3 regions of the Craurococcus roseus genome follow, and region 3 is predicted to be linked to each of the others. Evidence: predicted binding sites of a transcription regulator. Region 3 holds the regulator's gene; each other region holds the start of a gene.

Region 1 (9,985 bases), on a different contig from region 3:
GACGGCGAGTTTCCCGCCCGGCGTCCCGGACGGCGCGGCGCTGGCGCGGGAGCGCGCGGCGGGCTTCGCCGCGGCGCGCGGCGTGCGCGAAGTGGCGGACGCGACGGCACTGCGAGGGCTGCTGACCGACCGTGAACGCACGGCGTACCTGCTCGACGTGCGCGACCCCGCCGAGTACGCGGCCGGCCGGCTCCCGGGCAGCCGTACGGCGCCCGGCGGGCAACTCGTCCAAGCGACGGACCGCTGGATCGCGGTCCGCGGCGCCCGGGTCGTGCTGGTGGACGACGACGGCGTCCGCGCCCGAATGGCCGGAGGTTGGCTCCGTGAAATGGGCGGTGGCTGGGAAGTCCACGCCTACACCGCCCGGCCGGAAGACCTGACCGAGCGCGGCCCGCCGCGCCCGGCCGAGTGCCCGGAAGCGGCGGCGGTGCCGGCGGTGGCGATCGCCCCGGCGGAGCTGTCGGCCTTGCTGGCGTCCGGCGGCGCGGAGGTGGTGCAGCTTTCGCGCTCCCTGGGGTTCCGCGAAGCCCACATCCCCGGCGCGCGCTGGGGCGTGCGGACCCGGCTGGCGGCGCTGGCGCCGTTCAACGCCGAAGGGCGCCCGTTAGTGATCGCCGCCGATGACGAGTGGGTGGCGCGGCTGGCGGTGCCAGAACTGCGCGGCCTGACCATGGCGCCGGTCCGGGTCCTGGAAGGCGGGATGGCGGCGTGGCGGGCGGCGGGGCTGCCGCTCAGAGCCGACCGGCACATGCCCACCGACTCCGAATGCGTGGATGCCTACCTCCGCCCCTACGACCGCAACGAGGGTGTGGAAGAGGCGATGCGGGAGTACCTCTGCTGGGAGGTCGACTTGGTTCGAGAGGTCGCGCGCGACGGCGACGCGCGGTTCGGCGGGGCGCGCGTTTGAGCGGCCCGGCCGTGCGATGGCCGTTGGCGATGGCGCGCGCGGGCGGCGTGCTGGTGGCGCGCGGCTTCCTCGATGCGCTGCTGCCCCCGCACTGCTTGTTGTGCGAGGCGGCGGTGGACGCGCAAGGCTCGTTCTGCGCCGGTTGCTTCGGTGGCCTGTCCTTCGTCACCGAGCCCTGCTGCGCCCGGTGCGGCGTGCCGCTACCTCGGCGCGCTGCGGCGGCCGCGACGGCCATAGCGGGCCGTGGCCTCCTTTGCCCGGGCTGCGCCGATCGGCCGCCGCCCTTCGAGGCGGCGCGTGCGGCGTTCCGCTACGACGCGGGATCGCAACGTTTGATCCTGCCCTTCAAGAACGGCGACCGGACGGAGCTGGCCGCGCCGCTGGCCCGGCACATGGCGCGCGCCGGCGCCGCACTGCTGGCACGGGCGGACCTGTTGGCGCCGGTGCCCTTGCACCCCCGCCGGTTGCTGGCGCGGCGCTACAACCAAGCGGCGCTCCTGGCGGGTCGACTGGCGCGCACGGCCGGGAAGCCGCACCTTCCCGACCTTTTGCGCCGCCGGCGCGCCACGCCGCCGCTGGGCGAGGCGGGCGCGGCGGAGCGGGCGGCGCTGGTTGCGGGAGCCTTTTCGGTGTCCCGGCGCGGGGCGGCGCGGGTCGCCGGCCGCCGGGTGCTGCTGGTGGACGACGTGCTGACCTCGGGCGCCACGACCGGGGCCTGCGCCGAAGCCCTCCTTGCCGCCGGTGCCGCGGCTGTGGACGTGCTGGCGGCGGCGCGGGTGCCCGATCCCAGGCTGGAAGCGGCCTCGGCCAAGCGGTGAACGCTTGATCCCCTTGGCCGGGCGGACAATCTGCTGCCCATGCCCAAAGTGGAAATCTACACCACCCCTTTCTGCCCTTACTGCGACCGCGCGAAGGCGTTGCTGGCGCGGAAGGGCGTCCATTTCGAGGAGTTGGACGCCCCGCACGGCTCGGCCGCGCGCCGCTCCGCCATCGAGCGCTCCGGCGGGCGGACCACCGTGCCGCAGATCTTCATCGGCGGCCGTTCAATCGGCGGTTCCGACGAGTTGGCGGCGTTGGACCGGGCCGGGAAGCTGGAAGCACTCCTCGCCACGTGACGGACCCGGCTACCGTTGGCGAAACAATATTTCCGTGCTGGCACTCGCTGCGCGGGACTGCCAACCTATATGCTTCCTCAGTTCGGCTCTCAGCCGGTCACAGGAAGGATAGATGATCCACTACCAGTTGCGTTGCGCCAGCGGTCACGACTTCGACGGCTGGTTCCGTGACAGCGGCGCCTTCGACACCCAGGCCAAGGCTGGTTTTGTGGAATGCCCGACCTGCGGCGCCACCGATGTAGCAAAGCGCCTGATGGCCCCGGCCATCCCGAAAAAGGGCGCGCGCCGCCGCAAGGAGGTCATGGCGTCGGCCACCGAAGAAGCCGCCTCTGCTCCGGAGCCGCGAGCGCCTGCCGAGGCGCCCGGAGGCGGCATGGTGTCCGGGCCTATCCCCGCGCAACTGGTGGCCTTGCTGCAACGGATGCGGGGCGAGGTGGAACGCAACTGCGAGTACGTCGGCCCGAAGTTTGCCGAAGCCGCCCGGCGTCTGCACAAACGGCAGCAGGAAGGCGGCCAGGCCGAGGGGCAGTCCAACCCGCGCGGCATCTACGGCGAGGCCACCGACGCCGAGGCCGAGGCGCTCCGGGACGAGGGGATCGACGTCGCTCGCATCCCCTGGATACAACGCGCGGACGGCTGACGGCCTTCCATAAGGCGGCTCGGGCGAACCGAGCCCAGTCGGGAGGTGCGGGGACGGGACGATGCCGGCGCGTGGCAGGCCGCTCCGGGTCCAAGGGTCTTTCGACAAGCGGGGTTTGACTTCCCGTTCGTCCCGCCTTCCCTCCGGCGACCCGACGAGGAGCACGCTGCCCTTCCCCCGCGATGCCGTTCATAAACGCGTCAAGGGCAGCCCGACCTAGCCGACGCCCCATAGGCGCTACGCCGTACCGAGCCTTCCGCGCGGCCGGATCACCGCGAAGGGCTTCTCCATCCTGGGTCCCTTGGTGCCGTCGTGGCGGCCTCGGCCCCGCCGCACACCGCCAGGGCGATGTAGTTGACGCCGAGGTCGCGGCTGGGGTGCCAGCGGCCGGACAGCACGTCGAAGGACAGGCCGGCGATGTCGGCGACCCGCAGGCCCGCGCCGCGCAGATCCGCGCCCAACTCGGCTGGGCGGACGAACATGCGCCAGTCATGGGTGCCGGCCGGGAGCAGCCGCAGCACGTACTCGGCGCCGACCTTGGCGAAGAGCAGGCTGCGCGTGGTCCGGTTGAGGGTGGACAGGAAAAGCAACCCTCCCGGCCGCAGCAGGGCCGCCAAGTGTCGGCAGAAGGCGGCGCGGTCGGACACGTGTTCGATCACCTCCAAGGCCAGGATGGCGTCGAAGGGCGGCTCGCCCGCCGCCAACATCGCTTCCGGCGTGCCCTGGCGGTAGGCGACGGAAAGACCCGACTTCCTCGCATGGGCCTTGGCGGCGCCCAGCACCTCCGCTGCGGCATCCAGGCCGGTGACGTCGGCGCCAGCACGTGCCAGGGCCTCGCTCGCCAATCCGGCGCCGCAGCCGACGTCCAGCACCCGCAGCCCGGCCAACGGCTTGGGCGCGTCCGGGTCGCGGCGGTTGGCCCTGGCGAGGCGCTCGATGATCCAGCCCATGCGCGCCGGATTCATGGCGTGGAGCGGCGCCATCGGGCCGCGCGGGTCCCACCAGCGGGCGGCGAACCGGTCGAATTTGGCGATCTCCGAGCCAATGGCCGTGCCGCCGCCCACCCCAACCGCCATGCCACACCCTTTCATCGTTCCGGGCCCTGTCATCCACCCCATGTTGCGGTGCGGCGACGGGGTCGGTATCTGTGCACGCTGTATTTGCAACGTCGGCCGGCCGCCGCAACCGCGCGGCGTGACCGGGGCAGCGCCGACGGGACGGAACGCCGAGAGCCATGGCCCGAATCGTGATGAAGTTCGGCGGCACCTCCGTCGCCGACCTCGACCGCATCCGCACCGTCGCGGGCCGGGTGAAGCGCGAGGTGGAAGCGGGGAACCAGGTCGCCGTGGTGGTGTCCGCCATGGCCGGGGCGACCAACCAGCTCGTCAGGTGGTGCCAGGACCTGTCGCCGCTGCACGACGCGCGGGAGTACGACACGGTGGTCGCCACCGGCGAGCAGGTGACGATCGGGCTGCTGGCCATCGCTTTGCAGGCCGTCGGCGTCGAGGCCCGCTCCTGGCAGGGCTGGCAGGTGCCGATATTGACCGACAGCGCCCACGGCAAGGCGCGCGTGGAGGGCATCGACGGCTCCGAGCTGGTCCGGCGCATGGAGGCGGGGCAGGTGCCGGTGGTGGCCGGCTTCCAGGGCGTCGAGCCCGAGCGGAACCGGGTGACGACGCTGGGCCGCGGCGGCTCGGACCTCTCGGCCGTGGCCTTGGCGGCGGCGCTGAAGGCGGACCGTTGCGACATCTACACGGACGTGGACGGCATCTACACCACGGACCCGCGCATCGTGCCCCGGGCGCGCAAGCTGGAGCGCGTCTCCTACGAGGAGATGCTGGAACTGGCCTCCGTGGGCGCCAAGGTGTTGCAGACGCGCTCCGTGGAACTGGCGATGAAGCAGCGGGTCCGGGTGCAGGTGCTCTCCTCCTTCGAGGACAAGCCCGGCTCCCTGGTGGTGGACGAGGACGAGATCGTGGAACAGCCCCTGGTGAGCGGCATCGCCTATTCCCGCGACGACGCCAAGGTGACGCTCCGGCGGGTGCCGGACCGGCCCGGCGTCGCGGCCCGCGTGTTCGACGCGCTCGCGGGGGCGAACGTGAACGTGGACATGATCGTCCAGAACGTAGGCGCGGACGGCACCACCGACATGACCTTCACCGTCGGCAAGGCCGACCTGGCCCGGGCGCAGGACGTGCTGGGCCGGGTGCGGGAGGAGCTGGGCTACGAGGCCCTGCTGGCCGACCCGGAGGTGGCGAAGATCAGCGTGGTCGGCATCGGGATGCGCAGCCACGCCGGCGTGGCGACCACGATGTTCCGCGCCTTGGCGGAGAAGGGCATCAACATCCAGGTCATTTCCACGAGCGAGATCAAGGTGAGCGTGCTGGTGGGCGCGGAATACACGGAGCTGGCGGTCCGGGCGCTGCACACCGCCTACGGCCTCGACGGGCCGGCGGGGTGACGATGGCCATGGACGCGCTCCCGACGATGACGGCGGCCGGCGAGGCCGCCCACCCCCCGGCCGCGGCCCGCGCCGAGCTGGACCGGTTGATGGCACGCGGGGCGGCCTTCCTGGGCAGCCGCTACGCCGTGATGGGCGGGGCCATGAGCTGGGTGAGCGAGCGCCATTTGGTGGCGGCGCTCTCCAACGCCGGCGCCTTCGGCGTGATCGCCAACGGCGCCATGGAACCGGACCGCTTGGCCGAGGAGATCGCCGGCACCCAGGCGCTCACCGACAAGCCCTTCGGCGTGAACCTCATCACCATGCACCCGCGGCTCGACGCGCTGGTGGACGCCTGCCTGGCGGCGCGGGTCGGGCACATCGTCTTCGCCGGCGGCATCCCGCCCGGCGCCGCCATCCGCCGCGCCAAGGAGGGCGGGGCCAAGGTGGTGTGCTTCGCGCCGGCCTTGTCGCTCGCCAAGCGGCTGGTCCGCGCCGGCGCGGACGCGTTGGTCATCGAGGGCTCGGAGGCAGGCGGGCACATCGGGCCGGTGAGCCTCAACGTGCTGGCGCAGGAGATCCTGCCGCACGTGACGGAGGTGCCCGTGTTCGTGGCCGGCGGCATCGGCCGGGGCGAGGCGATCCTGGCTTTCCTGGAAATGGGCGCGGCCGGCGTGCAACTCGGCACACGTTTCGTCTGCGCTAACGAGAGCATCGCCCACCCGCGCTTCAAACATGCCTTCATCCGTGGCGCGGCACGGGACGCGGTGCCGACCGTGCAACTCGACGAACGCTTCCCGGTGATCCCGGTGCGGGCGCTGCAGAACGCGGGCACGCGGCGGTTCATGGACCACCAAGCGGCGGTGCTGGCGCGCTTCACGGCGGGCGAGGTCTCCAAGGAAGCGGCGCAGTTGGAGATCGAGCACTTCTGGGCCGGCGCGCTGCGGCGGGCGGTGATCGACGGCGACGTGGAGAACGGCAGCCTGATGGCCGGCCAGTCCATCGGCATGGTCACGCGCGAGGAGCCGGCGGCGGCGATCCTGGAGGAGCTGATGGCGCAAGCGGCCGCGGCTATCTCGGCGCGACGGGGCGGCTAGGGCTCCCCGCCGCGCCGCGCGAGCCCGTCGCGCCGGTACGCACACCGCCGGGAACGCCACCGGAAAGAACGCCCGGCGCGCGCGGACGCGGGGATTGATCGTCCTCGCCGCTGCGCCGATAACCCCCACGCACGGCGGATGATCCGCCGCGTGGGGACGCCGATGAACGCCGATCAGACGACGGCCGCCGATGGCGCACCAGGGACGGACGCGGCCGTCCGGAACGAAGCCCGCTTGGCGGCGCTTTGGCGGACCGGCCTCCTCGACACCCCGCCCGAGGAGGTGTTCGACCGCCTGACGCGGCTCGCCGGCCGCCTGCTCGGCGCGCCCGTCATCCTGGTGTCCCTCGTCGAAGCCGACCGCCAGTTCTTCAAAAGCGCGGTCGGCTTGCCCGAGCCTTGGGCCACGCGGCGGCAAACGCCGCTCTCGCATTCCTTCTGCCAGCATGTCGTGGCCACTGGCGCGCCGCTTAGGATCGCGGACGCGCGCGAGGACCCATTGGTTTGCGACAACCTCGCCGTGCCCGACATCGGTGTCGTGGCCTATCTCGGGATGCCGCTCGCCACCGCCGACGGCCAGGTGCTCGGATCGCTTTGCGCCATCGACACCAAGCCGCGGAACTGGACGGCGGAAGACGCCGCCGCGCTGCGCGACTTGGCCTCCTTGGCCATGAGCGAGATGTCGCTGCGCGGCCTCGCCCTGGAACTCGAGGCTTGGCTCCGAGAGGAGGCCGCCGCGCGCGAAGCGGTGCGGGCCCGGATGGCGCGGGCACGGCGGCTGGAGGCGCTGGGACAGCTCGCCGGCGGCGTCGCGCACGACTTCGCCAATGTGCTGCAGGCCGTGCAAGGCGGCGTCCGCTTGGCGGCCGGGCGCCTGGACCGGGATCCCGCCGCCGCCCGCAACCTGCTCGACATGGTCGGCGGCGCGGCGAACCGCGGCGCTTCCGTTACACGCCGCTTGCTCGCCTTCGCCCGGCGGGGGGAACTGGGCGTTGCGCGGGTGAATCTCGTGGAACTCCTCGACGGCCTGGAGGAGATGCTGGCGCACACCATGAACGCGCCCGGCCTGCGTGTCGTCGTCGAGACGGAGCCTGGGTTGCCGCCGGTGCTGGCCGATCAAGGCGAGCTGGAAACGGTGCTGGTGAACCTCGCCACGAACGCGCGGGACGCCATGCCACGGGGCGGGACGTTCACCGTAGGGGCCGCGGTCGAGACGGTCGCGGACGGCGCCGTGCCGCACCCGGCCCGGCTGCGGCTTGGCCGCTACGTCCGGCTTTCGGCCATGGACACCGGCGTCGGCATGGACGCCGGAACGCTGGCGAACGCGGCCGAAGCCTTTTTCACCACCAAGCCGGAAGGCGAAGGCAGGGGCCTCGGCTTGGCCATGGCCCGCGAATTTGCCGAGCAAGCGGGGGGCGGGTTCGCCGTGGCGAGCGAGCCCGGGCGGGGGACGACCGTAACCTTCTGGCTGCCCGATGCGGAGGAGACCGGGGGAAATCCGGCCCGGTCGGCGCCCGAAGCCGGGAAGAGGTAAGAGCCGATGCCCTGGGCGCCGCTTGTTCCCGCCTTTGCGGCGACAGGCCGGGATCGGCCGATCGCAGTCCTGTGACAACCGCGCCCGCCCGCCTACGAAACGGGCGCCGCCGGTTGGGTCGGGGCGCCGGGCCTGCCATATTCCGGGCGAGCCACTGGGATTGTGAGGCGCATGAGCTACCGGCCATACCAGCAGATCGCCCGCAGGGCGTCCCGCCAGATCCGGGTGGGCAAGGTCCTCGTCGGCGGCGACGCGCCGATCAGCGTGCAGACCATGACCAACACGCCCACCGAGGACGCGGTGGCCACCATCGCCCAGATTCGCAAGTCTGAGGTCGCGGGGGTGGACATCGTCCGCGTGTCCTGCCCGACGCCGGAGAGCACGGCGGCGCTGGCCGAGATCGTGCGCGAGGTGAACGTGCCGGTCGTGGCCGACATCCACTTCCACTACAAGCGGGCGATCGAGGCGGCGAAGGCCGGCGCGGCCTGCCTCCGCATCAACCCGGGCAACATCGGCAGCGCCGACCGTGTGAAGGAGGTGGTCAAGGCGGCGCGGGACCATGGCTGCTCCATCCGCATCGGCGTCAACGCCGGCAGCCTGGAGCGGCACCTGCTGGAGAAATACGGGGAGCCGAACCCGGAAGCGCTGGTTGAGAGCGCGCTCTGGCACGCGGCGCACCTGCAGGACAACGACTTCCACGAGTTCAAGATCAGCGTGAAGGCGAGCGACGTGTTCCTGGCGGTCGCGGCCTACACCCAGCTCGCCGAGGTTTGCGACCACCCTCTGCACATCGGCATCACCGAGGCAGGGGGGAAACGCACCGGCACGGTGAAGAGCGCGATCGGCCTCGGCAACCTGCTCTGGGCCGGCATCGGCGACACCCTGCGCGTCTCCCTCTCGGCCGAGCCGGAGGAGGAGGTGCACGTCGGCTGGGAGATGCTGAAGTCGCTGGGCCTTCGGCACCGCGGCGTGAAGATCATCTCCTGCCCGTCTTGCGCCCGGCAGGGCTTCGACGTCATCAGGACGGTGGCGACCCTGGAAGACCGGCTGGCGCACATCGAGACGCCGATCACGCTGTCCATCATCGGCTGCGTGGTGAACGGGCCGGGCGAGGCGCTGATGACCGACCTTGGCCTGACCGGCGGCGGCGCCGGTCGGCACATGGTTTACGCGGCGGGCCGGCAAGACCACACGGTGGACGGCGACCGGATGGTGGACCACTTGGTCGCACTGGTGGAACGCCGGGCGGCGCAGATCCAGGCGGAGGAGGAAGCCGCCAAGCGCGCAGCGGCTGAGGCGCAGGCCCAGGCGGCGGAGTAGACGACCGCACCTCGTGTCCCCTAGCTGCCAACGCTAGGTAAAACCAGTGAGCAGAAAGGCATCACCTCGGGGCTGGCCGGTGACGGTGAAGGACCAAGTCACCATTCCGAAGCCCTTGCGCGACCACCTGCGCTTGGCTCCAGGCGACCACCTGGAGTTCGAGATCCTGCCCGACGGCCGGGCGCAGATCCGCAAGGCCGAAGCGGAATCCGGCCCGCCGCCCGATCGTTTCGCGCGCTTGGTGGGCCGTGCCTCGGCAGGCCTCACCCGGACTTTTTCGTCGGCGCGCACGCCGAGGTCGCCGGGGTGCGCGTGCTGACCCGGGACGGGAGCCGTTACCGCAGGTACTTTCCCGGGTTGGTCCTCATCGCTCCGCCCTGAGCCCTTGCCGCGCGCCGCTTCCGCGGGCTAACGCCCCTTCGCCATGCCCCCTACAGCCCTGCAACCCGTCCGCGGCACGCGCGACCTCATCGGCGAGGAGCAGCGCCGCCACCAGCGCGTGGTGGACACGGCGCGCCGGATCGCCGCCCTTTACGGCTTCGAGGAGTGGGCCACGCCCGTGTTCGAGGACACGCGCGTCTTTTCCCGCGGCCTGGGCGACACCTCGGACGTCGTGTCCAAGGAGATGTACACCTTCACCGACCGCGGCGGCGACAGCATCACGCTGCGGCCGGAGAACACGGCTGGGGTGTGCCGGGCGCTGGTGAGCAACGGGCTCGCGCAGGCCGGGCTGCCGCGCAAGGTGTTCTACGCCGGGCCGATGTTCCGCTACGAGCGGCCGCAGAAGGGGCGCTACCGGCAGTTCCACCAGATCGGGATAGAGGTGTTGGGCGCCGCCGAGCCGCTGGCCGACGCGGAGTGCATAGCCTGCGGCTGGCACATCCAGCAGGAACTGGGCATCGCCGAAGGCACGGTGCTGGAGGTGAACACGCT
Region 2 (9,985 bases), on a different contig from region 3:
CGGCGCTTCAAGGTTTCAGAGCGGCTTCAGGTTGGCGGCGGCGGCCTTGCCGCGCTCCTGCACCACGTCGTAGCTGACCTTCTGGTTCTCGTCGAGGCTTTGCAGGCCCGCCTTCTGCACGGCGGTGATGTGGACGAAAACGTCCTTACCGCCGTCCTGCGGGACGATGAAGCCGAACCCCTTGGTCGGGTTGAACCACTTCACGGTGCCGATCGCCATGCGATCCAGCCTCCTTCTCTCCGTTGGTGCCCGGGCGCCGATCGCCCGAGCGAGGCAACCGGGCAGTGGAACGGCTTGAGGGCGCCCGGAATCCAGAGGAAGACCAGGAAGGCACGGCAAGGCGAGCCAAGGCGGTTTGCTGTCCTATGGACGCAGATCGCGCCGGCGCTGTCAAAGGTTGAACGGCGTTCCGGATGCGAGAAGGGGCGGCCCTTTTGGACCGCCCCCTCCCTGGACCACCGACTTGCTGGCGGATCAGAAGTCCATGTCGCCCATGCCGCCCATGCCGCCGCCGCCGGCCGGCGCCGCCTTCTTCTCCGGCCGCTCGGCCACCATCGCTTCCGTGGTGATCAGCAGCGCCGCGACCGAGGCCGCGTCCTGCAGCGCCGTGCGCACGACCTTGGTCGGGTCGATGATGCCAGCCGCGATCAGGTCCTTGTACTCGCCGGTCTGCGCGTCGTAGCCATAGGCGTACTCGTCCTTGCGAAGCACGTCGCCGGCCACCACGGCGCCGTCCTGGCCCGCGTTCTCGGCGATCTGCCGAAGCGGGGTCTGGATGGCGCGGCGGACGATCTCGACGCCGACATGCTGGTCGTTGTTGTCCGTTTTGATGTCGGCCAGCATCTTGGACGCGCGGGCCAGGGCCACGCCGCCGCCCGGCACGATGCCTTCCTCGACCGCGGCGCGGGTCGCGTGGAGGGCGTCGTCAACGCGGTCCTTGCGCTCCTTCACCTCGACCTCGGTGGAGCCGCCGACGCGGATCACCGCCACCCCGCCGGCCAGCTTGGCCAGGCGCTCTTGCAGCTTCTCGCGGTCGTAGTCCGAGGTGGTCTCCTCGATCTGCGCCTTGATCTGCTCGCAGCGGCCGGTGATCTCCGACTTCTCGCCGGCGCCGTCCACGATCGTGGTGTTCTCCTTCTCGATCCGCACAGTCTTTGCGCGGCCGAGCATGTTCAGCGTGACGTTCTCGAGCTTGATGCCGAGATCCTCGCTGATCACCTGGCCGCCGGTGAGGATCGCTATGTCCTCCAGCATGGCCTTGCGGCGGTCGCCGAAGCCCGGCGCCTTCACCGCCGCGACCTTCAGGCCGCCGCGCAGCTTGTTGACCACCAGCGTGGCCAGCGCCTCGCCTTCGACGTCCTCGGCCACGATCACCAGCGGACGGCCGCTCTGCACCACCGACTCGAGCAGCGGCAGCATCGGCTGAAGGCCGGACAGCTTCTTCTCGAAGATCAGGATGTAGGGGTTGTCCATCTCCGCGATCATCTTCTCCGCATTCGTGATGAAATACGGGGAGACGTATCCGCGGTCGAACTGCATGCCTTCGACGACGTCGAGTTCGGTCTGGATGCTCTTGGCTTCCTCGACCGTGATGACGCCTTCGTTGCCGACCTTCTCCATCGCCTGGGCGATCATCTCGCCGATCTCGGTCTCGCCGTTGGCGGAGATGGAGCCGACCTGCGCGACCTCGGCGGAGGTGGAGATCTTCTTGGTGTTCTTCTCGAGCTCCGCGACGACCACGGCCACGGCCTTGTCGATGCCGCGCTTGAGGTCCATCGGGTTCATGCCCGCGGCCACGGCCTTGGCGCCCTCACGGACAATGGCCTGGGCCAGCACGGTCGCCGTGGTGGTGCCGTCGCCGGCGATGTCGTTGGTCTTCGAGGCCACTTCGCGCACCATCTGCGCGCCCATGTTCTCGAACTTGTCCTGGAGCTCGATCTCCTTGGCGACGGTGACGCCGTCCTTGGTGATCCGCGGCGCGCCGAAGCTCTTGTCGAGCACCACGTTGCGGCCCTTGGGGCCGAGCGTGACCTTCACCGCGTCGGCCAGGATGTCCACGCCGCGGAGCATCCGCTCGCGGGCGCCGGCGCCGAATTTGACGTCCTTCGCTGCCATGTTGCGTTACCTCGTCTCTCTGTTTCGGGGGGATTCGTCTCGGGGAAGGGAGACGGAGCGTCAGGCGGCCTTCTTCGCCGCGGCCTGGCCTTCGAGGATGCCCATGATGTCGGACTCCTTCATGATAAGGAGCTCCTCGCCATCGAGCTTGACCTCGGTGCCCGACCACTTGCCGAACAGGATGCGGTCGCCGGCCTTCACGTCGAGCGCGCGCAACTCGCCCTTGTCGTTGAGCGTGCCGGGGCCGACGGAGATGACTTCGCCTTCCTGCGGCTTCTCCTTGGCGGTGTCGGGGATGATGATGCCGCCTGACGTTTTCTCTTCCGCCGTGACCCGGCGGACGAGAACGCGGTCATGCAGGGGACGGAAATTCATGCGGCCCTCTCCTGATGTCTGTTCTTTGGTGGCTCTCTCCACTCGGGTGCCAGGGCCACGAAAACCGACCGCTAGCACTCCTTTAGGAGGAGTGCCAGCGATCTAGGGCAAGCACGAGGCATCGTCAAGGCGTCGGCAGCAATCTCGTTGCGCGAGTGCTAATAGGTTGAGTCACAAGGTTTTTCTTGTGCTGGGGCAGCACCCTCGTGCCATTCTTTCGTTCTGGAAGGGGAGTCGCCGGCGCGCGTCCGACCCAGGCGAGAAGGAAAAACGGTTTGTTGCAGCAGATCGAGGCCATCGTCCGCGTCCCGGATTGGCGGCTGACCACGGCCGAAATCCTCTACCACATGCCCGACCACCACGGCGTCCTTCAGACCTTCGTGTGGCAGAAGGTCGACCGGGCGCCGACCTTCCCCGAACTGACCCGCTTCCTCGACTTCTGGCGCCGGGAGATCGAAGGGCCGCTGCATTCTGTGCGCGTGGCGTCCTCGGCCCTAATCCGCCCGGCGGAGCTGCGCTACGCGGACGGGCAGTTCTCTCTGCACTGACGACGGCCCTTGTGGGGCCGGCGGGCGCGGGCCTCAGCCCTCCTCCAGGGTCCGCCCCGCCGAATGCCGCCGCAGCAGCGCGAGGCCGATGGCGACGGACACTGCGAACAGCCCGGCCGCGAGCCCGATCTGCCACGCCCCGTCCACCCGCACCCCCTTGCCGAGCAGGGCGAACACCGCCGTCTGCGGCAGGTAGCCGAGCGCTGAGGCTGCCAGGAAGGGCGCCGCCGCGATCCCGGCCATCCCCGCCAGCAGGTTGAGCGCCAAGTTGTTGCCGACGGGCAGCAGCCGCAGTGCCAAGGTGGCGCCGAACGGGCTGGCCGCCAGGGCGTCGCGCAGCCGCCGGAGCCGCGCCCCGTAGCGCCCGGCCAAGCGCCGCTCCGCCCAGGCGCGCCCGACCAGCCGCGCCCAACCGAAGGACAGCGCGCAGCCCCCGAGCTGCGCCAGCAGGGCCAAGCCGGCGCCCTCGGCCGCGCCGAAGGCGTAGCCGCCCAGGAAGGCCACGCCCTGCCGCGGCGCCCCGGCCGCCGTGGCGATGGCGCCTGCCCCGAGGAAAACCGCCTCCCCGAACATCCCTTGGTCGCGGACGTAGCGGTCCACCCAGTCGGTGCCCGGCGCCGCGCCCACCGCGCGCAGCACCAGCCCGCCCGCCGCCAGCCCTGCCGCCAGGAGGACCAGCTTGCCAAGCGCGCGGGCCGTCCGCCGCGTCCCGCGAGGAGGGGCGCCGGCCGCCTCGGCCCCGGTCAATCCTCCGGTTCCAGCACCGGGCGGGAAGCGCGGCGCTGCAACCAGGCCACCCCCGCCACGTCGAACAGGCTCACCGCCAAGCGGTCCAGGGTGCCGTAGTTCGACCGGCCGCGGAGGCGCGGGCGGTGGTTCACCGGCTCGCTCACCACCCGCCCGCCGGCGCGCAGCACCAGGGCCGGCAGGAAGCGGTGCATGTGGTCGAAGCGCGGCAGGTCGAGGAACAGGGCGCGGGGGAACACCTTCAGCCCGCAGCCGGTGTCGGGCGTCGCGTCGCCCAGCAGCCGCGCCCGCACCGCGTTGGCGACCAGGCTGGTGCGCCGCTTGACCCAGGTGTCCCGGCGCGTCACCCGGTGCCCGGCCACCAGGACGGCGTCGCCTTCCGCCTGCGCCCGGCGCAGCAGGCGGGGGATGTCGGCCGGGTCGTTCTGCCCGTCCCCGTCCAGCGTGGCGATCCACTCGCCCCGCGCCGCCCGGACGCCGGTGGCGATCGCTGCGGACTGGCCGCAGCTCTTGCGGTGCCGCAGCCGCCGCAGCGGCTCGCCGCCCTCTTCCGGCAGCCCTTCCGCCGCCTCCCGCAGCGCCGCGGGCGTGCCGTCGGTGGAACCGTCGTCCACGTAGACGATCTCGTGCGGGATCGCGGCCAGGGCGGCTTCTATCTCGGCGACCAGCGGCGCGATGTTGGGCGCTTCGTTCCGCACGGGGACGACCACGGAAACGAGGGGAGGAAAGGCGGCCGGGCGGGGCGCCGTGGCGGCGGTCTCCGCCGGCATCGCCGCGTGCAGTCGGCCGGGCATGGTCGGAGGCGGGTAGCAGCCCCGCCCACCGGCAGCAAGCCGACGCGCCCCCCCGACGCACGTGGCCGTCCGCTGCGCACGGGGCCGCGCCGCCCTATATTGCCGCCATGCCTTTCGACGACGCACACGCCGCCGCTGCGACCGGGACGGACCGCGCCGACGGCGCCCGCGCGGTCGGCCGCTGGCTCCTGGTCGTCGCGGCCATGGTCTGGATCATGGTCGCGCTCGGCGGCGCCACGCGCTTGTCGGGCTCCGGGCTGTCCATCATGGAATGGGCGCCGATCATGGGCACGCTGCCGCCGTTGTCCGACGCGGAGTGGCAGCGCCTCTACGACCTGTACCGCACCATCCCCCAGTACGCCCTGGTGAACCAGGGCTTCGGAATGGAGGGCTTCAAGCGGATCTTCTGGCTGGAGTGGGCGCACCGCTTCTGGGGGCGGGCCATCGGCCTCGTCTACGCCGGCGGGCTGCTTTGGTTCTGGCTGCGCGGGCGCATCCCCGCCGGGCTGAAGCCGCGCCTGCTGCTGCTGTTGGCGCTGGGCGGCATGCAGGGCGCGGTGGGCTGGTTCATGGTCGCCTCCGGCTTCGACGCCGACCGCACCGCGGTTTCGCCCTGGCGGTTGGTGGCGCATCTCGGCCTAGCCCTCGCCCTCTACGCCGCGCTGCTCTGGACCGCGCTCGGGCTGCTCGCGCGGCGAGACGGGCCGCGGTCCCCGGACGCGGTCCCGGCGTGGAGGAGCGTGCGCCGGCAGGTTCAGGCGTCGGTTTGGCTGCTTGTCGCGGCGATGCTGGCCGGCGGCTTCACCGCGGGCATCCGCGCCGGTCTCGACTACAACACCTTCCCGCTGATGGACGGGCGCCTCGTGCCGGAGGGCTACTGGCGCTTGGAACCGGCGTGGTTGAACCTCGCCGAGAATGTCGCGGCGGTGCAGTTCAACCACCGCCTCCTGGCGACGCTGGCCGCGCTCGCCGCCTTCGGCGCCGCCCTGGCCGCGTGGCGCCGCCTGCCGGGCGGGCCGGCGCGGCGGGCCTGCCTCGGCCTGGGCGCGGCGGTGGCGCTGCAATACGCGCTCGGGGTGGCGACCTTGCTGCTGGTGGTGCCGGCTTGGCTCGGCACCCTGCACCAAGCCAACGCGGTGCTGGTGCTGACGGTGGCCTTGCTGGCGTTGCGGCGCTTGCCCACGGTCGCCGCCGGCCCGGAACCGGCTCGCCTGTCGCCGCCGCCACGGCGTGCGCGCGCCGCCTCGCGGCGCGGCGCCGCATGAGCGCCTCCGCAACCGGGCCGGGTCCGCCCGCGGACGTCCCCGCCGTGCTGGCGGCGCTGCCTTTTCCGATCTGGATCTGGGACGCCGAGCGGCGCATGACCTTGTGCAACGACGCCGCCTTCTCCTTCGCCGGGCTAGACCGCGAAACGCTGCCGCCGGGCACGCCGCTCCGCGACGTCGTCCGCCTCTTCGCCTATCGGGGCGTCTACGGGCCGGGGGACCCGGAAGCGCAGGTCGAGCAGCAAATGCGGTTCGACCGCGACCGGCATTCCCGGCGGCTGCTGCGGCGCGCCACCGGCTCTTGCCACGAACTCCACATGGGCCCCCTCCCCGACGGCGGCTCCTACAGCCTCGCCGTGGACGTCACGCGCCACCAAGAGGCCATCGCCGAGGCGGCGGAGCAGGCGCGGCGGCTGGAAGCGGCGCTGGGGCAGTTGCGCAGCGGCCTCGCCGTCTTCGACGCGGAGCGCCGGCTGGCGCTGAGCAACCCAGCCTATGAGGAGTTGATCGGGCTCCCGCGCGGCGCCCTCCACGCCGGCATGCCGCACGCCGAGGTGATGCGCGCGACGGCCCGCCGCGCCGATTTCATCAACACCGATCCCGATCAGTTCGTCGCCGACCGCGTGGCCCTCGACCGCTCGCGCCCGCACTCCTGGTTCCGCGAACGACCGAACGGGCAGGTGCTCAGCCTGACCAGCCAGCCGGTGCCGGATGGCGGCTTCCTGATCGAGATCGCCGACATCACCGACGCCCGCCGCGCGGAGGACGAGGCGCGCCGCCGCGCCGCGGTGCTCGACGGCATCCTGGCGTCGCTGCCGCACGGCGTGGTGGTGTTCGGGCCCGACGGCCGCGTGGCGATGGTGAACGCCGCCTACCAGTCGATCCTGGCGGGTTCGGAGGTGGCGGTCGGCGAGCACCGCGAGGACATCGCTCGCCGCCGCGCCGCCACCGGCGAATACGGGCCGGGAGACGAGGATGAGCTGATCCGCCGCAACCTCGCCCCGCTCGGCGGCGGCGGAGACGGGTCCAGGCGGCAGCGGACGCGCCCGGATGGCACGGTGGTCGACATCCGCTACGCGCCCATGCCGGACGGCGGCCACGTCCAGGTCATCACCGACATCACCGCCCTGAGCCGGGCCCAGGCCGAGGCGACGGCGCACGCGGCGCTGCTGCAATCGGCCATGGACAACACCCGCCACTCGATCGCGCTCTACGGCCCGGACCGCCGCCTGCTCGCGGCGAACCGCCTCGCCGGGCCGGAGTACGGGCTGCCGCCCCTGGGCGAGTGCATCGGCCTCCGGATCGAGGAGGTGGTCGCGCGGCAGCTCGCCGACGGGGCCCTGGGCGGCGGGGCGGAGGCCGAGGAGCTGGCCGCGAGGACCCTGGCCCTCGACCGGTCGAAGTCGACCCGCTACCAGCGCACGCTGCCGAACGGCCGCGTCGTCGACGCGTCGTCCGACCCCACGCCCGACGGCGGCTTCGTCGTCGCCCACACGGACGTCACGGAGCAGTTGCGGGCGCAGCGCGAGGCTTCCGCCCGCGCCGGCGTCCAGCAGGCGATGCTGGACAACATCCGGCACGGCATCGCGCTCCTGGACGCGCAGGACCGGATCGTCGCGGTGAACCGGGTCTTCCGCCAGATCCTCGCGCTCCCCGACGAGCTGCTGGCGCCGGGCACGCACTATTGGGCGTTCGTGGACGCGCTCGCCGCGCGCGGCGACTACGGGCCGGGCGGGGAGGGCCGCGCCGCCGCCGCGCGCATCAAGTCGCAGGACCGGCGCAAGACCATCCGCACCATCCGCACCAAGCCGGACGGCACGGTGCTGGAGGTGGTCTCCGACCCCATCCCGGACGGGGGCTGGGTGCTGACCTACACCGACTTCACCGCCGAGCGCCGCATCCGCGCCGAACTGGAACGCGCGAAGGAGGCGGCGGAAGCCGCCAACAACGCCAAGTCGCGCTTCCTCGCCGCCATGAGCCACGAGCTGCGCACGCCGCTCAACGCGGTGATCGGGTTCTCGGAAGCCTTCGCGGCCGATCCGGACCCGACGCGGGGGGCCGAGTACGTGCGCTCCATCCGCGAGGCGGGCCGCCAGCTGCTCGGGCTCATCGACGACGTCCTCGACGTCGCGCGGGCGGAGACCCTGGGCTTCGAGGCGTCCGACGCGGAGATGGACGTCGCGGAGATGGCGGAGGACGCGGTCCGGATGACGCGCGCGGCCGCCGAGGCGGCCGGCGTCCTGCTGTCGGTGGCGCTCCCGCCCTTCCTGCCCCGCGCGCTGGGCGACGGCGAACGGCTGCGCCAGGTGCTGCTGAACCTGCTAGCCAACGGGGTGAAATTCACTCCCGCGGGCGGCTCCGTCACGCTCTCGGCGGCGGTCGAGGAGCCGTCGGGCGACCTGGTGCTCAAGGTGGCGGACACCGGCATCGGAATCCCGCCCGAGGACATCCCGCGCGTCTTCGAGCCCTTCACCCAGATCGACAACTCCCTGTCGCGCCGCTACGGCGGCTCCGGCATCGGCCTCTACCTCTCGCGCGCCCTGGCCGAGGCGCAGGGGGCGACGCTCGCCCTCGAAAGCTCGCCGGGCCGCGGCACCACGGCGATGCTGCGCTTCCCCGCCGCCCGCCTGCTCTCCGCCCTCCCCGTTTGACGCCCCTTCCACGGAGCACCGTCCCGCCATGCCCCTCGATTCCCCGTTGGACGTCACCGACCGCCTCTTCGCCGAGCTGGACCGCGACGCCTCCGAACGCCTGACGCGCGAAGCGCTGGCCGGCGCCGACGACGGCGAGCTGTTCCTGGAATACCGCGAGAGCGAGGGCATCTCGCTCGACGACGGCCGCATCCGCTCCGCCTCCTTCGACGCCACGCGCGGCTTCGGCCTGCGCGCGGTGGCCGGGGAGGCGGCGGGCTACGCGCATTCGGGCGAGCTGTCGGAAGCGGCGTTGCGCCGCGCCGCGGCGACGGTCGGCGCGGTGAGGCAGGGCCGGTCCGGCACGCTCGATGTCGCGCCGCGCAAGACCAACGCCCGGCTGTACGAGGACGCGAACCCGCTCGGGCAGATGGAATTCGCGGACAAGACCGGCCTGCTCGCCGAGATCGACGCCTACGCCCGCGGCCGCGATCCGCGCGTGGTGCAGGTGATGGCCTCGCTGTCCGGGGAGTGGCAGGCGGTGCAGGTCGTCCGGCCGGACGGCGCGTGCGTGGCCGACCTCCGCCCGCTGGTGCGGCTCAACGTCTCGGTGGTGGTGGAGCAGAACGGCCGGCGCGAGACCGGGAGCCACGGCATGGGCGGCCGCTTCGCCTATTCGCGCATCGTCGGGCGCGAGAGCTGGCGGGCGGCGGTGGACGAGGCGCTGCGGCAGGCGCTGGTCAACCTGGAGAGCGTGCCCGCGCCGGCCGGCGAGATGGAGGTGGTGCTCGGCCCCGGCTGGCCCGGCATCCTGCTGCACGAGGCGATCGGCCACGGGCTGGAGGGCGACTTCAACCGCAAGAAGACCTCGGCTTTCGCGGGACTTTTGGGCCAGCGCATCGCCGCGCCGGGCGTGACGGTGGTGGACGACGGCACCATCCCCGATCGCCGCGGGTCGCTGACCGTGGACGACGAGGGCACGCCGTCGAACCGCACAGTGCTGATCGAGGACGGCGTGCTGGTCGGCTTCATGCAGGACCGGCAGAACGCGCGGCTGATGGGCGTCGCGCCCACCGGCAACGGCCGCCGCCAGAGCCACGCCCACATCCCGATGCCGCGCATGACCAACACGGTCATGCTAGACGGCCAGCACGCGCCGGAGGAGATCCTGCGGAGCGTGAAACGCGGCCTTTACGCCGTGAACTTCGGCGGCGGGCAGGTGGACATCACCTCCGGCAAGTTCGTGTTCTCGGCGTCGGAGGCCTACCTGGTCGAGAACGGCAAGATCGGCGCGCCGGTGAAGGGCGCGACGCTGATCGGCAACGGCCCGGACAGCCTGACCAAGGTGGCGATGGTGGGCAACGACTCCGCGCTCGACCCCGGCATCGGCACCTGCGGCAAGAACGGCCAGGGCGTGCCGGTGGGCGTGGGCCAGCCGACCTTGAAGATGGCGGGGCTGACGGTGGGCGGCACGGCGGTCGGGTGACGATCCGCCGCGCGCGCGCGGAAGA
Region 3 (9,985 bases):
GTCTCCGCCGGCCCGGGCAGGCCCACCTCCTTGGCCGAGACCACCTCCAGGCCGTGGGGCGCGAGCATGGCCGCCACCTCCCGCAGCTTGCCGGCGTTGTGGCTGGCCAGGACCAGCCGATTCCCCCGCTCCAGCTTGCGCCGCCCCGTCATTCCAGCCCGACCGCCTGCCGCTGCCGCGCGAAGAGTTGCGCCGTGCCGGCCCGCGCCAGCCGCAGCAGCTCCAGCAACTGCGCCTCCGAGAACGGGGCGCCCTCCGCCGTGCCCTGCACCTCCACCAAGCCCCCGCCGCCGGTGAGCACGAAATTCGCGTCCGCCTGCGCCTTGCTGTCCTCCGCGTAGTCGAGGTCGAGCACCGGCCGGCCGGCCCACAGGCCGCAGCTCACCGCCGCCACCTGGTCGCGCAGCGGCATGGCGGACATGATGTTCATCCGCAGGCAGTGGCGGAAGGCGAGGTGCAGTGCCACCCAGGCGCCGGTGACGGCGGCGCAGCGCGTGCCGCCGTCGGCCGAAAGCACGTCGCAATCCAGCGTCACCGTCATCTCGCCCATCGCCGCGCGGTCCGTCACCGCGCGGAGCGAACGCCCGATCAGCCGTTGTATCTCCTGGGTGCGGCCGGACTGCTTGCCGCGTGCCGCCTCGCGGTCGCCGCGGGTGTGGGTGGCGCGGGGCAACATCCCGTACTCGGCCGTGACCCAGCCCTCGCCCTTGCCGCGCAGGAAGGGCGGCACGCGGCCCTCGACGCTGGCGGTGCAGAGCACCTCCGTCGCGCCCATGCGCACCAGGCAGGAGCCCTCGGCGTGGCGGGAGAAGCCCGGCTCCAGGGACACGGGCCGCAGCGCGTCGGCGGTACGGCCAGAGGGGCGCGCATCGGGGCGCGCGGAAGGGGGCGCGTCGGTGGCGGGCATGGCGGTCTCCAGAAGGGCGGCGAGGTATAGGGCCGGCAGGGGCCGCGTCCAGGCGGGGAGGGCCGGGACGCTTGACCCCCCGGCGGCGCGTTCCTAGCTCTTTGCCCCGGTGCCACGAGGATTCCCGACCAGCATGTCGCCGCCGCCGAAGCTGCCCTTGGGCCTGGCCGCGGCCTCCTTCGCCGGCCTCGACACGCGCAGCGCCTCCATCCTGCGCGAACTGGTCGAGGTCTACGTCCAGACCGGGGAGCCGGTCGGCTCGCGCACCCTGTCCCGCCGGCTGCCGCTCGGCCTCTCGCCCGCCTCCATCCGCAACGTCATGTCGGATCTGGAAGAAGCGGGCTTCCTTTACGCGCCCCACACCTCCGCCGGCCGGTTGCCGACCGACCGGGGCCTGCGCCTGTTCGTGGACGGGCTGCTGGAGTTCGGCGACCTCGCCGAGGAGGAGCGCGACGCCATCGCCGCCCGCTGCGCCGCCAGCGGCCGCTCCATGCACGACACGCTGGCCGAGGCCGGGCAGATGCTCTCCGGCCTCGCCGGCGCCGCCGGCCTGGTCGTCGCGCCCAAGACCGAAGGCCGCATCCGCCACATCGAATTCGTGGCCCTCGGCCCCGGCCGCGCCCTGGTGGTGCTGGTGATGGCGGACGGGCAGGTGGAGAACCGCGTGGTGGAGGTGCCGCCCGGCCTGCCGCCCGGCGCGCTCCAGCAGGCGGGCAACTACCTCAACGCCCGGCTGGCCGGCGCCACCCTGGAAGAAACGCGCGCGCGCGTGGCCGAGGAGATCGCCGCCAACCGCACCGCGCTCGACGCGCTGACGCGCGAGGTGGTGGAGGCGGGCGTCGCCACCTGGGCGGGCGGCGGCGGCGCAGGCTCGCTGATCCTGCGCGGGCAGGCGAAGCTGTTGCAGAACCTCGACCAAGCCGCGCGCGTGCAGGAGATCCAGGCGCTGTTCGAGCGCCTGGAAGCGCAGGAAACGGTGCTGCGCCTGCTCGAACTCGCGCAGCGCGGCGAGGGCGTGCAGATCTTCATCGGCGCCGAGAGCGGCCTGTTCGACAGCGCCGGCCTCGCCATGGTGGTGGCCCCCTTCCGCAGCCGCGAGGCCGGCGACCAACGCCTGCTCGGCGCCATCGGCGTGATCGGCCCGACCCGCATCAACTACGGCAAGGTCATCCCGGTGGTGGACTACACCGCCCGGGTGATCGGGCGGATGCTGGGGTAGGGCCAAAGAATGGATCGGTGACGGGACGGGGCCGTGATGGACCTGCCCGGCCCGAAGCCGGGACTCAACCGGCCTCGCCGCAGCACCGCCTCACGGCCATCGCCCGCGTATCAGAAACGCCGCCCCACTACGACCGCGCCTGCCATCTAGAACCCGAAGTAACGCCGTTGATTTTCTATCTTTAGTCATGTTTTGCCTTTGGGCATGCCTCATGCTGCAGCACAAGCCTTAGCCGCGGAAGTGCCGGCTGATGCGCTGCTCGGTTTCGAGCGTGCGCCCGCCGCTAAGTATGGCGCCTCGGTTTGCGCTGTGGCGCCGCTGGCCGCACTGGCCTTCGTCCGGAACATCGGCGCCGGGCTGGTGGTTTTCACGGGTTGGTCGAACTACGCCATTGGGGTCGCTGTGTTGTGAGCCTCGGGTGCCTTCTGGTCGTTCGTGGTGAGCAGGCCGCGCTTTGCCGAAGCCGCCTTCTTCATCGCCACGTAGACGCCGTTCAACATCGCCGGCTGCACCTTGTCGTATCTCGCCGCGACAACCGCCTTGCCGCTCATGGACACCGCCTTGAGCCGGTTCGATGAAGCGGTAGGCTTCGATTGGGTCGCTTGGGTGAGCTTTGTCCGGAGCCACCCGACGTTGAATTCGGTGCTCCGCACGGCCTACGACAGCCTCGTGGCCCAGCTCCTGTCTTCGACAATCGTGTTCGCCGCCCTGCGCGTGCACGGCAGAAACGATGAGCTGATGCTGCTCGCCTGCGCGGCGGCGATCCTCACGACAGTGATGGTCGCTTTGCTGCCTGCGCCGGGCCGTGGGTCCACTTCGGCCAAGGCGCCCTGCTCCCGTCGGATACCGCCTACGTTGCGCACGCCTTGGCCTTGCGCGACGATCTGGCTGGAACTGCCCCCGCTTCGCCCGGACAGGCGGCGCAGCCGTGGGGGCCTGGGTGGAAGCCTGGGCGTGGGCCTGTGTCGAAGCCCGTCGGACGCGTCGGATCGCCGCCGGCCGGGGGCGCCGGGGGCGGCACGGCGCCGGGGGGAAGGTCCGGCCGGCCGAGGAGACCGCGCGGCCCGGCACGACGGCCTCGGCCGCCGCCCGGCTGCGCGGCGCCCCCCCGCCTCCCCTTCGGGTGGAGGCGGCGCACGGCCCAGGGGGGCCTGGAGGCGGTCGGGGCCGACGGGGGCGTGGCGGCCGCGGGCCGCGCCCGCGAGCTCGGGGCGAAGGCGCGCGGGCCCGGACGCCTCCTCGGCCGGGAGGCCGTGGAGGCCGGGATCCTCCGCGGGGCCCCGGAAGAGGCCCCGGGACGGGCGCGCCCGGAAGGACGCGCGTCGCGCCCGCCGCCGCCGCCGCCGGCCCCCCCCCCCGGTTCGGGGGGCGCAACGCCGTCCATCCCCGCCCCGGCTCGCGCATGCGCCCGCCGCGCGAGTTCATCGCCCGGCAGCCAGCCGACCAAGCCGCATGTCCGGTTTGATGCGGGCCGCTCCAGCAGGTGCCGGGCAGCGCGCCTCCGTGAAGCCGTTGCGCGGTCACCGCGGCCGAGCCGGCGCCGAGAGGGCCGCGACGGTCTAGGCGGCACCCGGCGGGACAGGACGCCCGCGACGCGCCCGCCTCTGGGGAGGCCAGCCCGTTCCGGCTGGCCGACCGGGAGCCGCCCCCTTTCGCTTGCTTCGCCGCGAGGCGTTGCGGGCCGCAGGCATGGTCACGCCTGCGGCCCGCGAGCGGGAACGCTCAGTGCCAAACGGCGTCCAGGGCCACGTTCGAGGCGGACTGAAATGCCGTGTTGGACTGGAGGACGTTGTCGATCATCAGGCTGATCCCGATGTCGCGGTAGTCGCCCTTGTAGGCCGGGTCGAACCTGATGACGACATCCACGTCGCCGTTCGCGTCGACCACGTTGGTCTGCGTGATGAACTGCTCGATCGACTGGCTGCCTGAGTGGCGGCCGGCGCTTACGTTCATACCGACCTGGACGGCGGTGTTGGTCTGGTTGACGTCCCCGGTCACGACGCCGATCGTGATGTCGCGCACCTGGCCTTTGAAGTCGCCCTCGAAGACGAGCGTGATGTCCACGTCGCCCACAACTGCGAGGACGTTGGCTTGTCCCGCCCCCTGGACGATCGTTTGCGTCCCGCCGCTCCCACCGATGGCGATGTTGGCCGCGCCCTGGACGGCGTGGTTCGCCTGGGTGACGTCGGCGGTGATCAGTCCGACTTCCAGGTCGCGGACCTTGCCCTGGAACGAGCCGCTGAACACCATGTCCACTTCGACGCTGCCGATGGCCGACACATGGTTGATCTGCTCGACGATCTGCGTGTTCGCCTGAGCCCCGGCACCGCCGCCCCCGACCGAGAGGTTCCCGGCCGCTTGCCAAGCGGTGTTGGACTGGGTCACGTCGCCGGTGATCAGGCCGACCTCAACGTCGCGGATCTCGCCTTTGAACTTGCCTTGGATGGTGATGTCGAGGTCGGCGTCGCCCTCGGCGACCACCGTGTTGGTTTGCAAGACGAACTGGCCGTTCGTTTGCGACCCGCCGCCGCCGCCGACCGAGGTGTTGTTCGCGCTCTGGGCAGATGAGTTGGTCTGAGTCACGTCGCCGGTGATCAGGCCGACCTCAACGTCGCGGATCTTGCCGTCTATGGTACCGGTGACCACCACGCCGCCGTCGTACTGCGCACCGGAAGCCTCGCTTTGTTTGCCGCTCCCGTCCTGGCTTTTGGAACCTTTGGATTTCCCTGACTTCGCCATGTCGTCTCCTTGGTCCTTCAAGAGGAGATCGACGAACCGACCTCATGCCTTCCCGTGGCGCAGGCAAGGCCTGCTGCCCCACTTACAAACGACGCGTCGGCCGATCGCCATCCTCGCAGAACATTAGGACGGCAGCATTGATTCTACGCAAGATCATAACGGGCTTAAAAAGGATCGGTCGAGTCACGTCATGTGGTTGAGGTCGTGGCGCTTCTGGCGCCCGGCGCATGCAACGGCGCGCCCACGATCAGGGAGGAATGGGGCGGTTTTTCCAGGAGGCGTCTCAACCCTTCGAGGCGTCACGGGGGCCGGCCGCATCCAGCATTGGTTTTCGCTCGCGGCAAAGGCTTGGCTTCTTCTGCAAGGTGGGCGCAATATCCTTTTCGGTTCAGCCGGGGCCACACAAACAAAAACCCACCCTGGGAGGATCAGCCGTGACGCGAATTGCGATTTTTGATTTTCCATTGATTGGGCATTTTCATTTACCTGTTTTTGACTTTGGCTACGCCGTTCCGACCATGCCGCTTCCCGCGCCAGCACAACCGGTGCCCGACGCGCGCGCGCAAACGCTCGCCCCCGCCCAGCCTTCGGCGAGCCCTGGTGCGGCGTCGAGCGGCGCGTCCCTGGCGGACGCGTCCGCGGGTTGGTCCATCCAGTCCTTCTCGTTCGTCGACGCCAACGGCGCCAGCAGCAAATGGACGGTGGTCGGAGGCCGCCCCGGGCAGGATCCCCGGAACGACCTCGGCCCGGTGACGCATCCCGGGACGCCCGGGAACGACGCCATCGTCGGCGGACCGGGTCCCGACACTATCGCGGGCGGGTTGGGCGACGACACGTTGAGCGGCGGCGGCGACGCGGACACCTTCCTCTACACGGTCGGCGACGGCAGCGACACGATCGCCGACTTCGAGCGCGGGCTCGATCGACTCGTCATCCTGGGCGCGTCGGCGGTGAGCCTCGCCTCCAACGGCGGCGTGGCGATTGTGACGTTGGACGACGGCAGCCAGATCACCCTGCACAGCGCCACCCCGGCAGCAAGCGCGGACGGCGCCCCGTTCGGATGAGGGATCTCGGCGACTGGGCCGTGGCCCGCGCTGCGCGGCCGGCATACCCGTCCCTTTCCGGGGGATCAGGGCGGCCGTCGGGTAAGGATGGAACAGCGCCGTAGCGGCGCCCAAGGAAAACCCTCGCAGGATCGGCGACCTGCGAGGGTTCCAAACATCCCGGACTGGTCGGAGCGAGAGGATTCGAACCTCCGGCCCCTGCGTCCCGAACACAGTGCTCTACCAGGCTGAGCTACGCTCCGTCGGCCGGGAAGGCGCGCCGGTGCCGGCATTGACCGGCCCGGCGGGTGCGCGGCTATAGACCTTGCGCGGCGGCGGGGCAAGGCCGCTCCCGCCCTCGTAACCGACGCGCGCCGTGCCTACCTTGCCGCGGCATGTCGTCCCTGCCCCGCCAAGCCATCGAATTGGACGCCGCCCGCCGTCCGGACACGGTTTCCTCCGCGAGCGGCACCGGCGCCGCGGGGCCGCCCGACCCCGAAGCGCCGCTCCGCGCCGCGCTGGCCCGGCACCGCGCCATCGCCACCGGGCTGCTGGTGTTCATGGCGGCGGTGATGCTGGGCTCCTACTGGCTGCCGCCGGGCTACTGGACCGACCTGCTCCAGGCCGCTGCCAAGGCCGGCGTGGTGGGCGGCCTCGCCGATTGGTTCGCGGTGACGGCGCTGTTCCGCCGGCCGCTCGGCCTGCCCATCCCGCACACCGCCATCATCCCCATGCAGAAGGAGCGGCTGGGCCAGGGACTCGGCCGCTTCGTCGCCAACCACGTCTTCACCGAGGACGAGGTGCGGCGCGTGCTGGGGCGGCTCGACCTCGCCGGCATCCTGCGCGGCTTCCTGTCCGACCCGGCCGCTTCGCGCCCGGCCGCGCAGGCGCTCGCGGCCACGCTGCCCAAGGTGCTCGCCAGCCTGGAGGACGGGCGGGCGCGGCGCCTGCTGGCGCGGCTGCTGCCGCGGCTCGCCGGCGGCCCCGGCGGGGCGCGCGTGCTGGCGCGGGCGCTCAAGGCGCTGATCGACGGCGGGCGGCACCAGGAGGTGTTCGACCTCGCCATCAACCAGATGCGCGGCGTGCTGTCCGCCAAGGAGGACCAGCTCCGCCGGGCCATCGAGGCGCGCGTGCGGGCGGAGGGCGGCGCGCTGATCGGCTGGCTGGCCGGCGCCACCGTGGCGCGGCGGCTGCTCGGCGCGATCAACGGCGAGCTGGCGCGGGTGGAGCCCACGGACAGCGACCTCCGCGCCGCCTTCGAAGCGTGGCTCCGGGCCGAGATCGACAAGCTGGAGAACGACCCGGAGCGCGCCGCGGCCGTCGGCGCGGCGCTGCGGCGCGCGGTGGCCCACCCGGCCGTGGCCGCCTGGATCGGCGACGCCTGGGCGCGGCTGCGGGCGGCGCTGGAGGCCGACGCCGCCAACCCGGAAGGCCGCGCCGTGGCGCTGCTGGAGGGCGCCTTCGCCAACATCGGCACGCTGCTCGCCGAAGACCCGAAGGCGCGGGAGCGGCTGAACCGCGCGGCGGAAGGCGTTCTGGCTGCGATGCTGCCCAACGCGCGCGTCCGGCTGGCGGAGTTCATCGCAGGCGTCGTCGCCGGCTGGGACACCAAGCAGGTGACGGAGAAGATCGAGCTGCGCGTGGGCCGCGACCTGCAATACGTGCGCATGAACGGCACGCTGGTGGGCTTCCTGGCCGGCGGCGCGCTGTTCGCCCTGCTGACCGCGGTGTTCGGCCGGGTGGCCTTCTAGGCGGCAGGCCGGACCGGCCGGGCCGCGGGACGACCCGGCCAGACTGGCCCCGCGGGCCTCAACCCGCGGCCACGCCCCGCGTCCACCCCGTGTCGTGGCAGAGCACGAGGTCGTCCACGCAACCGTGCTCGACGAGGTTGCGGTGCAGGAAGCCCAACATGCCGTGCTGGCCGCTGACCGGCTCCAGTTCTCCCTTCGGCCCGAAGGCCAGCACGTGCGGGAAGCGCCGGACGAGGTCTTCCAGGAATCCGCGCGGGTTGAGGTTGCGGTACGCGATCAGCGTCCAGGAATTGAACTCCATGTAGACGACCGGCCGGAAACGTTCGATCGCGCCAGCGCCGCCCGCCAGCACGTCGGGCTCGAAGCCTTCGACGTCGATCTTGACGAAGTCGAGGCGTTCCAAACCGCGCGAGGAAACGACGCGGTCCAACGTCTCCACGGGCACCTCCACCGCCGGCATTGAGCCGTCCGCGAGGTGGTGGCCCGAGACGAGGTGGCTCCCGGCGCCGTACCCCGCTTCGTGGAAGGCCATGCCCCCCGGCTCCGCGCCGGCTGCGGCGGCGACCACCTCCACCCGCTCCAGCCCGTTCGCGGCGAGGTTGCGGCGCAGATGCGCCAGGTTGCGCGGGGAAGGCTCGACCGACAACAGCCGGGTCTGCCCCGGCGCCGTCGCGGCCATCGCCATGGTCGCCAGGCCGATGTTCGCGCCGACGTCGAGCACCACCGGCGCCCCTTCGCGCGGCAAGCACGCGCGCAGCACCGAGCAGACGCGGCCTTGGGCCGCCATCTGGGCCGGCGCCGACGCGTAGTACGGATCGTCGGCATCGCCGAAGATCCGCAGCGCGGTCCCGCCGAAGGAGACCAAGAGGCCGTCGTTCGGGGCAGCGACGGACGGCCGCCACGCCGCCGCGGCGCGCAGCCTGTCGATCGCGGGGACGGCCTTGCGCAATGTCTTGTAAGTCCGCCGGAGCACGACCGCCCTTTCCGAGCCTCCAGCCGCGCGGGGTCGCGGGCTGGCCGGGTCGGGTTCTAACCATCGCGCGCGGCTTTGGAACGGGCGAACCGCGGATCGGCGCGCGGCGACGCCAGGAAAGCGGGGCGCCGCCCCGGCGCTACGCCACCTCGGGGATGCGACCCCTCCAGCCGTCGGCGGCCCCTCCCCCGGCGCGGGAAGGCCGGCTCGCGGCCGTCCATGCGCGCGGGAACCCGTTTCTCGCGGATCTTCTCCGGCCCTTCATCCGGCTCCGCGAAGCCGGCCGGCAGGATGCCCCAGCCGTTGGAGCCCATTGCACCCGCCGTCCTTGCCCCGGCACCGCTTGCAAGTAGGCTCCCCACGCTGCCGCCGCCGCTCGACCATGGAACACCGGATGCCCGCACCGCTTCCGACCGCCCTCGACCGGCGGCGAGTCCTCCGCGAAGCCGCCCTGCTCGCCGCCGCGTCGCTCGTCGTCCCGGGCGGTTCGCGGCGCGTGCTCGGCCAGCCGAAGTTCGGCGACTACCCCTTCAAGCTGGGCGTCGCCTCGGGCGACCCGCTGGCCGACGGCTTCGTCGCTTGGACGCGGCTCGCGCCCGACCCGCTCGACGAAGGCGGGGACGGCGGGATGCCCGCCGAGGCGGTGGCGGTGCGCTGGGAGGTGGCGCGCGACCCGGCGTTCTTCCACGTCGTGCGCCGCGGCACCGCGGCGGCGCTGCCCGAGCGCGGCCACGCCGTGCATGTGGAGGTAGGGGGCCTGGAGCCTGACCGGTGGTACTGGTACCGCTTCGCCGCCGGCGGCGAGGCGAGCCCCATCGGCCGCGCGCGGACCTTCCCGGTGCTGGGCTCGCCCAAGGAACGGCTGCGCTTCGCCTTCGCGTCCTGCCAGCACCACGGCCAGGGCTACTTCAACGCTTACGCCGCCATGCTGGAAGACGGCCTCGACTTCGTCCTGCACCTCGGCGACTACATCTACGAGAGCGATTGGGGCGCGCGCGTCCGGCCGCACCTGCCCGAGCCGGTGACGCTCGACGACTACCGCCGCCACCACGCGCTCTACAAGCTCGACCGCGACCTCCAGGCGGCGCACGCCGCCTACCCGTTCCTCGTGACCTGGGACGACCACGAGGTGGAGAACGACTACGCCAACGGGCAGAGCGAGAACGGCGATCCCGTCGACGACTTCCTCCGGCGCCGGGCGGCCGCGTACCAAGCCTACTACGAGAACATGCCGCTGCGCCGCACGGCGCGGCCTGTCGGGCCGGACATGCGGCTCTTCACCAGCACGGGTTTCGGCGACCTCGCCCACTTCGTCCTGCTCGACAACCGGCAGCACCGCTCCGACCAGCCCTG

Evidence for each region. The regulator HrcA, encoded in region 3, represses chaperone genes, less so after heat shock. The targets are predictions, from matches to a motif close to GTTNGCACTCNCNNNNNGNGAGTGCNAAC.
Region 1: a site for HrcA is predicted at 2,059-2,087, ahead of ABD067_RS22245 (DUF1178 family protein). Genes of this name have one in related genera too.
Region 2: a site for HrcA is predicted at 2,561-2,589, ahead of groES (co-chaperone GroES). Genes of this name have one in related genera too.

What each region holds. Positions count from the first base shown of each region.
Region 1 covers NZ_BAAAFZ010000078.1:9,855-19,839, forward strand. Annotated here, with positions in the region: gene ABD067_RS22230 (rhodanese-like domain-containing protein) at 1-907, shown strand, start outside; gene ABD067_RS22235 (double zinc ribbon domain-containing protein) at 919-1,725, shown strand; gene grxC (glutaredoxin 3) at 1,765-2,022, shown strand; gene ABD067_RS22245 (DUF1178 family protein) at 2,135-2,662, shown strand; gene ubiG (bifunctional 2-polyprenyl-6-hydroxyphenol methylase/3-demethylubiquinol 3-O-methyltransferase UbiG) at 2,932-3,738, opposite strand; gene ABD067_RS22255 (aspartate kinase) at 3,897-5,123, shown strand; gene ABD067_RS22260 (NAD(P)H-dependent flavin oxidoreductase) at 5,132-6,199, shown strand; gene ABD067_RS22265 (GAF domain-containing sensor histidine kinase) at 6,362-7,732, shown strand; gene ispG (flavodoxin-dependent (E)-4-hydroxy-3-methylbut-2-enyl-diphosphate synthase) at 7,904-9,052, shown strand; gene ABD067_RS26515 (AbrB/MazE/SpoVT family DNA-binding domain-containing protein) at 9,138-9,371, shown strand; gene hisS (histidine--tRNA ligase) at 9,477-9,985, shown strand, end outside.
Region 2 covers NZ_BAAAFZ010000070.1:11,649-21,633, forward strand. Annotated here, with positions in the region: gene ABD067_RS20995 (cold-shock protein) at 16-219, opposite strand; gene groL (chaperonin GroEL) at 475-2,115, opposite strand; gene groES (co-chaperone GroES) at 2,176-2,490, opposite strand; gene ABD067_RS21010 (usg protein) at 2,769-3,038, shown strand; gene ABD067_RS21015 (TVP38/TMEM64 family protein) at 3,072-3,785, opposite strand; gene ABD067_RS21020 (glycosyltransferase family 2 protein) at 3,782-4,555, opposite strand; gene ABD067_RS21025 (COX15/CtaA family protein) at 4,687-5,844, shown strand; gene ABD067_RS21030 (PAS-domain containing protein) at 5,841-8,495, shown strand; gene tldD (metalloprotease TldD) at 8,524-9,960, shown strand; gene ABD067_RS21040 (GNAT family N-acetyltransferase) at 9,957-9,985, shown strand, end outside.
Region 3 covers NZ_BAAAFZ010000046.1:85,767-95,751, forward strand. Annotated here, with positions in the region: gene ABD067_RS14970 (non-canonical purine NTP pyrophosphatase) at 1-152, opposite strand, end outside; gene rph (ribonuclease PH) at 149-907, opposite strand; gene hrcA (heat-inducible transcriptional repressor HrcA) at 1,041-2,126, shown strand; gene ABD067_RS14985 (hypothetical protein) at 2,510-2,677, opposite strand; gene ABD067_RS26450 (phosphatase PAP2 family protein) at 2,676-3,689, shown strand; gene ABD067_RS14990 (hypothetical protein) at 3,849-4,865, opposite strand; gene ABD067_RS14995 (calcium-binding protein) at 5,300-5,929, shown strand; tRNA gene ABD067_RS15000 (tRNA-Pro) at 6,095-6,171, opposite strand; gene ABD067_RS15005 (DUF445 domain-containing protein) at 6,304-7,659, shown strand; gene ABD067_RS15010 (FkbM family methyltransferase) at 7,718-8,632, opposite strand; gene ABD067_RS15015 (alkaline phosphatase D family protein) at 9,027-9,985, shown strand, end outside.